One region of the Cellulosimicrobium sp. EB106-03-01-XG111 genome, then DNA from elsewhere that is predicted to be linked to it. Evidence: riboswitches for the same ligand, from Rfam matches in the RefSeq annotation. Region 1 holds a riboswitch; each other region holds the start of a gene.
The links. Region 1 has a riboswitch for S-adenosylmethionine ahead of AC3WT4_RS08160 (ABC transporter substrate-binding protein). Riboswitches for the same ligand answer to the same signal wherever they lie in the genome.
Positions count from the first base shown of each region.

Region 2: another riboswitch for S-adenosylmethionine. It lies ahead of AC3WT4_RS17755 (NAD(P)H-dependent oxidoreductase); the one in region 1 lies ahead of AC3WT4_RS08160 (ABC transporter substrate-binding protein).
Region 3: another riboswitch for S-adenosylmethionine. It lies ahead of AC3WT4_RS00230 (methylenetetrahydrofolate reductase); the one in region 1 lies ahead of AC3WT4_RS08160 (ABC transporter substrate-binding protein).

Region 1 covers NZ_JBYTEQ010000006.1:239,311-241,564, forward strand. The annotation lists gene AC3WT4_RS08155 (LLM class flavin-dependent oxidoreductase) at 1-609, shown strand, start outside; SAM riboswitch class IV at 785-898, shown strand; gene AC3WT4_RS08160 (ABC transporter substrate-binding protein) at 1,002-2,254, shown strand, end outside.
Region 2 covers NZ_JBYTEQ010000026.1:185-2,438, forward strand. The annotation lists gene AC3WT4_RS17750 (flavin reductase family protein) at 1-428, opposite strand, end outside; gene AC3WT4_RS17755 (NAD(P)H-dependent oxidoreductase) at 425-1,024, opposite strand; SAM riboswitch class IV at 1,079-1,181, opposite strand; gene gdhA (NADP-specific glutamate dehydrogenase) at 1,419-2,254, shown strand, end outside.
Region 3 covers NZ_JBYTEQ010000001.1:51,730-53,983, reverse strand. The annotation lists gene AC3WT4_RS00235 (sodium/solute symporter) at 1-714, shown strand, start outside; SAM riboswitch class I at 926-1,028, shown strand; gene AC3WT4_RS00230 (methylenetetrahydrofolate reductase) at 1,034-2,095, shown strand; gene metE (5-methyltetrahydropteroyltriglutamate--homocysteine S-methyltransferase) at 2,128-2,254, shown strand, end outside.

The DNA of each region.
Region 1 (2,254 bases):
ACGCTGCCGCGGCCGTTCGCCGGGCCGTTCCGGATCTGGCACGGGTCGGCGACGTCGCGCTTCGCGGTGGACCTCGCGGCCCGGTACGGGGACCCGATCGTCAGCGCCAACGCGTTGCAGCCGCGCGAGAACTACCAGGTCCTCATCGACCGCTACCGCGAGCGGTACGCGGCGCACGGGCACGACCCGGCGTACGGGTTCGTCGGGTCGGGCTCGGGCGGGCTGTTCCTCGCCGACACGACGGAGGAGGCGATCGAGCAGTACCGCCCGATCTACGAGGGCCAGGTCGCGGCGGCGGCACGTCGCGGCTACGGGGCGGACGCCGTCGGGAAGGCACCGAGCTTCCGGACGGTCGAGGACGCCGTCGAGCGCGGGCCCGCGCTCGTGGGGTCGCCGGAGCGCGTGGCGGAGAAGATCCTCGACTACCACGCCTCGTACGGGCACGATCTGCAGTCCGTCTCGGTGAACCACCTGATCCCCGCGACGCAGCAGGAGGACGTGCTGCGTCGGTTCGCGGAGGAGGTCGTCCCCGTCGTGCGGGCCGAGGTGAAGACGGACCTCTGGAGCGTGGCCGACGCCCGTCGCGCGGCGGGCTTCACCGCGGCCTGAGCGAGCACGCCGGACCGGAGGGGCCCGTCTCGCCCGGCGAAGCGGGCCCTCGCCGTGCTCGTGACGGCCCCGCCGACAGGTCGCGACGTCGCGGAGCAGGAAACAACCGTCCGCCTGGCGGGACGCGCGTCTCGATACTTGACTCAACCAGTCGGGATTGTCTTTCCTGCTCCCAGGTGACGAGCGTCAGCACGCAGGCCCGGCTCGCTGACCAGCAACCCTTCGACGTGACGGGGTGCTCCGGGAACGACCTGACCGCGCCGCTCCCGCGGCGCGGTAAGCACGGCACACCGGTGGGCACCCCCGCCGCGCCGGCCCTGGGCCCGGCGCGGTCGACCACCGGCGCCGGACGACCGCCGGTCCTCAGCCGGCACCGAGGAGAGCAGCACGACATGATCCCCACACCTCACCGACGCCGGTCCCTGACCGTCGTGGCGGCGGCCGCCGCCACGGGCCTCCTGCTCGCCGCGTGCGGCGGCGGGTCCGGCACGTCCGACGACGGCGGGTCGCCCAGCCCGTCCGGCGAGCCCGTCGCGGGCGGCGACCTGACCTTCGCGATCACGGTCGACTCGCACTGCCTCGACCCGCAGCAGGTCGGCAACAACGACGCCATCGCGGCGGCCCGCCAGACCGTCGCGTCGCTCACGGCGCAGGACCCGGAGACGGGCGAGATCCTGCCGTGGCTCGCGGAGAGCTGGGAGGTGAACGACGACGCGTCGAGCTACACGTTCCACCTGCGCGACGACGCGACGTACGCCGACGGCACGCCGATCGACGCCGAGTCGGTGAAGACGAACCTCGACGCGATCGTCGCGCTCGGTGCGACGGCGTCGCTCGGGTCGCAGTACCTCGTCGGCTACGAGGGCACGACCGTCATCGACCCGCAGACCCTCACGGTGGACTTCGCGGCGCCGAGCGCGCAGTTCCTCCAGGCGACGTCGACGTTCTCGCTCGGCCTCCTCGCCCCGTCCTCGGCCGACCTGAGCGTCGAGGACCGCTGCGCCGGCAAGTTCGTCGGCTCCGGGCCGTTCTCCGTGAAGTCCTACACGCAGGACCAGGAGATCGTGCTCGAGAAGGTCGCGGGCTACGCGTGGGGCTCGGAGGCCAACGACCACCAGGGCGAGGCCTACCTCGACACGGTGACGTTCAAGGTCATCCCCGAGGCGAGCGTGCGCAGCGGCAGCCTGCAGTCCGGGCAGATCGACGCGACGGCCGCGATCTCGACCGTCGACCTCCCGCAGTTCGACGGGAACGGGTTCTGGCTCGAGTACCGCGCGAACCCGGGCGTCGTGTTCAACCTCTTCCCCAACGAGTCGAGCCCGCTCGCGGGCGACGAGGCCGTGCGGACGGCGATCCTCCGGGGCATCGACCGCGAGCAGATCGCGGACACCGTGCTCAGCGAGCAGGACGAGCCGGCCACGAGCGTCCTGTCGCACTCGACGCCGCTCTACGAGAGCGTCGCGGACGAGCTCGCCTACGACCCCGAGGGCGCGAAGAAGATCCTCGACGACGCAGGCTGGGTCGAGGGCGCCGACGGCGTGCGCGAGAAGGACGGCCAGAAGCTCTCCACGACCGTGACGTTCTGGCAGGTGCCGGAGCCGCTCGAGCTCGTCCAGCAGCAGCTCGCGCAGATCGGCGTGGACCT
Region 2 (2,254 bases), on a different contig from region 1:
TCGCCCACCGGGGTGCGCTGGACGACCCGCCCGCGCACCCACGACAGCGCGCCGTCGATCACGGGCTCGCCCGTCGGCAGGCGCGACCAGCCGCCGTCCGCGAACCGGTCGATGCCGCTCGTCGCGAACCGGGCCGAGACGTCGTCCTGGTGGTCGGCGAGGAAGCTCACGGTCAGCGTGCGCGCCGTCGAGACCGCGGGCCACGACGACGACGTGGACGCGAGCGAGAACACGAGCAGCGGGGGCGCGGCCGAGACGGAGATGACGGACGTCGCGGTGAAGCCGACGAGGCGGTCGCCGTGCTCGAGCGCGACGACGGCGACGCCCGCGGGGTGGCCGCGGAACACGGCCTTGTACTCGTCGGGGGAGAGCTGGGGCTCGTCCTGCTCGGCCAGGAGGGCCTCCAGGTGGGTGAGCTCGGCGGTCATCGGGCCACCCCCGCGAACGCGTCCGCGACGGCCTCGTCGGTGCGGGCCGACGGGAGGTCCCCCGCCGGGGGGAGCGGTGCCGTGGCGCGGCGCAGGGCGTCGCCCTCGCGCGCGAGCCACGCGTCCACGACCGGCCCCAGGTCCGCGAGCTGCGGCTCGGTGACCGTGAGCGACCGGGTCGGGACGACGGCGCCGAGCTCGACGAGCACGGGCCGCAGGTGCACCTCCCCGACGAGCGCGTGCGCCGGGTTCCCCGACACGACGAGCGGGACCACGACGACGCCCGCGAGCCCGTCGGGGCCGTAGAGGTCGAGGAAGGCCTTGAGCAGCCCGGTGTACGACGCCTTGTAGACCGGGGTCGCCACGACGGCGACCGTCGCCCGGGCGAGCTGCGCGCGGGCGACGTCGGCCGCCGGGTGGTCGGCGGCGAGCACCTCGGCGGCGAACGACGCCAGGTCGACCGTGGCGACGTCGGCCGTGCCGAGGACGTCGGCGACGCGGCGCGCGACCGTCTCGGCGGCGCCGAGCGTGCGCGAGCCGGGCCGCGGGTTGCCCGAGACGGCGAGCACCGTCGGGTGGGTGGGGTGGTGGGTCATGTGCACCTCGCAGTAGTCGTCGATCACGCTTGCCGTGCGGGCCGTCCTCGCCGGTGGCGGGGCAGGCCGGGCCCGGCCTGGTCATCTCCCGGAGCACCCCGCCGTGACAGGGGGTTGCCGGCCAGCGAGCCGGGGCTTGGCGCTGGCGCTCGTGACCTGGGGACGGGTATAGCAACCGCCTCGGGAAACTGCACCGGATCGGTAGGGTTTCTCAGTGGGTGGACGGATGTGTCGTCGCCGGTGCCCCTCGTGCCGCCCGGTGCCGCCTCGTGCGGGCCGACCCGGCTCCGCGGCCGCCCGTGCCGGTGCGCGCGGAGTGAGACGGTGTGACGGGAGCTTCTGGCACAGGCGTACCGTCAGCAGGAGTTCCGCCCGCGTCAGACGAGGAGTACCCATGGACAGCCGACTGCAGTCCGTCTACGACGAGGTCCTGCGTCGCAACCCCGGCGAGGCCGAGTTCCACCAGGCCGTGCGCGAGGTCTTCGACTCGCTCGGCCCCGTGCTGCGCAAGCACCCGCGCTACGTCGAGGCCGCCGTCCTCGAGCGCGTGTGCGAGCCGGAGCGCCAGATCATCTTCCGGGTCCCGTGGGTGGACGACACCGGGCGCGTGCAGATCAACCGCGGCTTCCGCGTCGAGTTCAACTCGGCGCTCGGCCCGTACAAGGGCGGCCTGCGGTTCCACCCGTCGGTCTACCTCGGCATCGTGAAGTTCCTCGGCTTCGAGCAGATCTTCAAGAACTCGCTCACGGGCATGCCCATCGGCGGCGGCAAGGGCGGCTCCGACTTCGACCCGCGCGGGCGGTCCGACGGCGAGGTCATGCGGTTCTGCCAGTCGTTCATGACCGAGCTCTACCGCCACATCGGCGAGAACACGGACGTCCCCGCGGGCGACATCGGCGTGGGCGGCCGCGAGATCGGCTACCTCTTCGGGCAGTACAAGCGCATCACCAACCGCTACGAGTCCGGCGTCCTCACGGGCAAGGGCATCTCGTGGGGCGGCTCGCTCGTCCGCACGGAGGCCACGGGCTACGGCACGGTCCTCTTCGCGCAGAACATGCTGGAGACGCGCGGGCAGGCGCTCGACGGGCGCCGCGTCGTCGTCTCGGGCTCCGGCAACGTCGCGATCTACGCGACGGCCAAGGCGCAGCAGCTCGGCGCGAACGTGGTCGCGTTCTCCGACTCGTCGGGCTACGTCGTCGACGAGGCCGGGGTCGACCTCGAGCTCCTGCG
Region 3 (2,254 bases), on a different contig from region 1:
GTGCTCGTCATGATCAGCGTGTTCTACATGGTGTCGAGCACGCTCGGGCTCGTGGCGCGGGTCGTCGCGCCCGACCTCGCGGCGCCCGGCGTCGCGGACACCGTCGTCCTCACGCTGCCGACCCGCCTCGTGCCCGGGCTCGGCGGCGAGCTGCTCGCCGCGCTCGTCGTCGCCGGGGCGTTCGCCGCGTTCCTCGGGACGTCGTCCGGGCTCGTGGTAGCGCTGGCGGGCGTCGTGAGCCAGGACCTGTTCGGCGGCACCGTGCGGTCCTTCCGGTGGTCGGCGGTCGCGTGCACGCTCATCCCGCTCGCGTTCGCGCTCGTCACCATCCCGCAGGGCCTCGTGACGAGCGTCGGGACGGTGTTCGTCTTCGCCGCGTCCGCCTTGTCCCCCGTCATCCTGCTCGGCGTCTGGTGGCGCGGCCTCACCGCGCGCGGCGCGGTGGCGGGCATGGTCGTGGGGGCCGTCCTGTGCGCGACGGCGCTGCTCGCGTCGTCCGCGCTCGTCGCCACGGGGTACGGGAGACCGTCCGGCGACACGGCCGACGGCGTCCCCGGCGTCGTGCGCGCCCTGCTCGCCCAGCCCGCCGCCTGGACCATCCCGCTCGCGACGGCGACCGTCGTCGTCGTGTCGCTCCTCGACCGGCGCGGCCCGCCGCTGCGCACCGACCGGTTCCTCCGGCGTCTGCATGTGCCCGAGCGCCGGCGGGCTTGAGACCCGGAAGGCCGACGACGACCCGTCGCCACGCTCGGCGTCTGGGACATCGCTCGAGCACCTGAGATCTGTAGCGGAGGAAACCTGAAATTCGTCGCGTAGAGAGACTGCGATCTGTAGCGCGGGACGTCGGTACGCCTCCGACTGATCCCTCCGCATCTCACCTGGCGGGCGCTCTCGACCGCATGTCGGATGGGTCGTAGGATCGTGGCAACCATCCAGAGCGGTCGAGAGTCCTGGCTCGACGACACCGCAGCAACCCGCCGACGGAAGCCTCCCGAGGACAAAGGTGCTAACGCCAGGGTCGATGGAGTGACGCATGACCTCAGAGGCACCCTTCGCGCACCGTCCGGGCCGTCCGCGGCCGACGGTGTCGTTCGAGCTCATGCCCCCGCGCCGACCGGACGCGGCCCCGAAGTTCTGGGAGACGGCACGCCGTCTCGTCGCGACGCACCCCGACTTCGTGTCCGTGACGTACGGCGCGGCGGGCACCGACCGCGCGACCGCGCGCCAGGTCGTGGGACGGCTGCTCCAGGGCACGCCCGTGCTGCCGATCGCGCACCTCACGTGCGTCGGGGCGTCGCGCGAGGACGTGGAGTCGGTCATCACCGACTTCCTCGACGAGGGCGTGCGGAGCTTCCTCGCGCTGCGAGGCGACCCGCCGCGTGACCAGCCGGACTGGCAGCCCGCGCCCGACGGCGTCCGGTCGTCGACCGAGCTCGTCGCCCTGCTGCGCGAGGTCGAGGCGTCGCGCTGCGCGTCCGACCCGGCCGTCGCGCTGCGCGGCGCGGCCCGGCCGCTGACGATCGCCGTCGCGACGTTCTGCGACGGCAACCCCGCCGCCGGCACGAGCCGCACCCAGGAGGTGCGCCGCCTGTGGCAGAAGCAGCAGGCCGGCGCGAGCTTCGCGATCACGCAGCTCTTCTACGACGCGTCGTCGTACACCGACTTCGTCGCCGAGGCCCGTGCGGCCGGCGTGACGATCCCCATCCTCGCCGGGCTGCTGCCCACGACGGAGCCCGCGCGGCTCCGTCGCGTCGAGGAGCTCACGGGCGTGCGCGCGCCCCAGCACCTGCTGGACGCGCTCGACGCCCTGCCCGACCCGGAGGCGCAGCACGCCTACGGGATCGCGTACTCGGTCGACCTCGCGCAGCGCGTCCTCGACGCGGGCACGCCCGGTCTGCACGTGTACACGTTCAACAAGCACCGCGCCGCTCTTGACCTGCTCGAGGGTGTCCACCTCGGCGGCGGGTCGGGCGGGACCGGGGGCGGCGCCAGCGCCGCCGCCGCCCCGCTCGTCCCGGACCTGGCCAGCGGGCCGTGGGTCACCGGCACCTCCCTGCCCACGACGAGCGCCGCCACGCACGGCGCGCCCGTCTGACCGGTCCTCCGGACCAGCAAGAGGTTTCGATCATGGCCACTTCCGTACCCTCCCCTACCCAGAACCCGGTCGGATTCCCCGCCGGGACCGTGCTCGGCTACCCGCGCATCGGGCGCCGCCGCGAGCTCAAGAAGGCCGTCGAGGCGTTCTGGGCCGGCA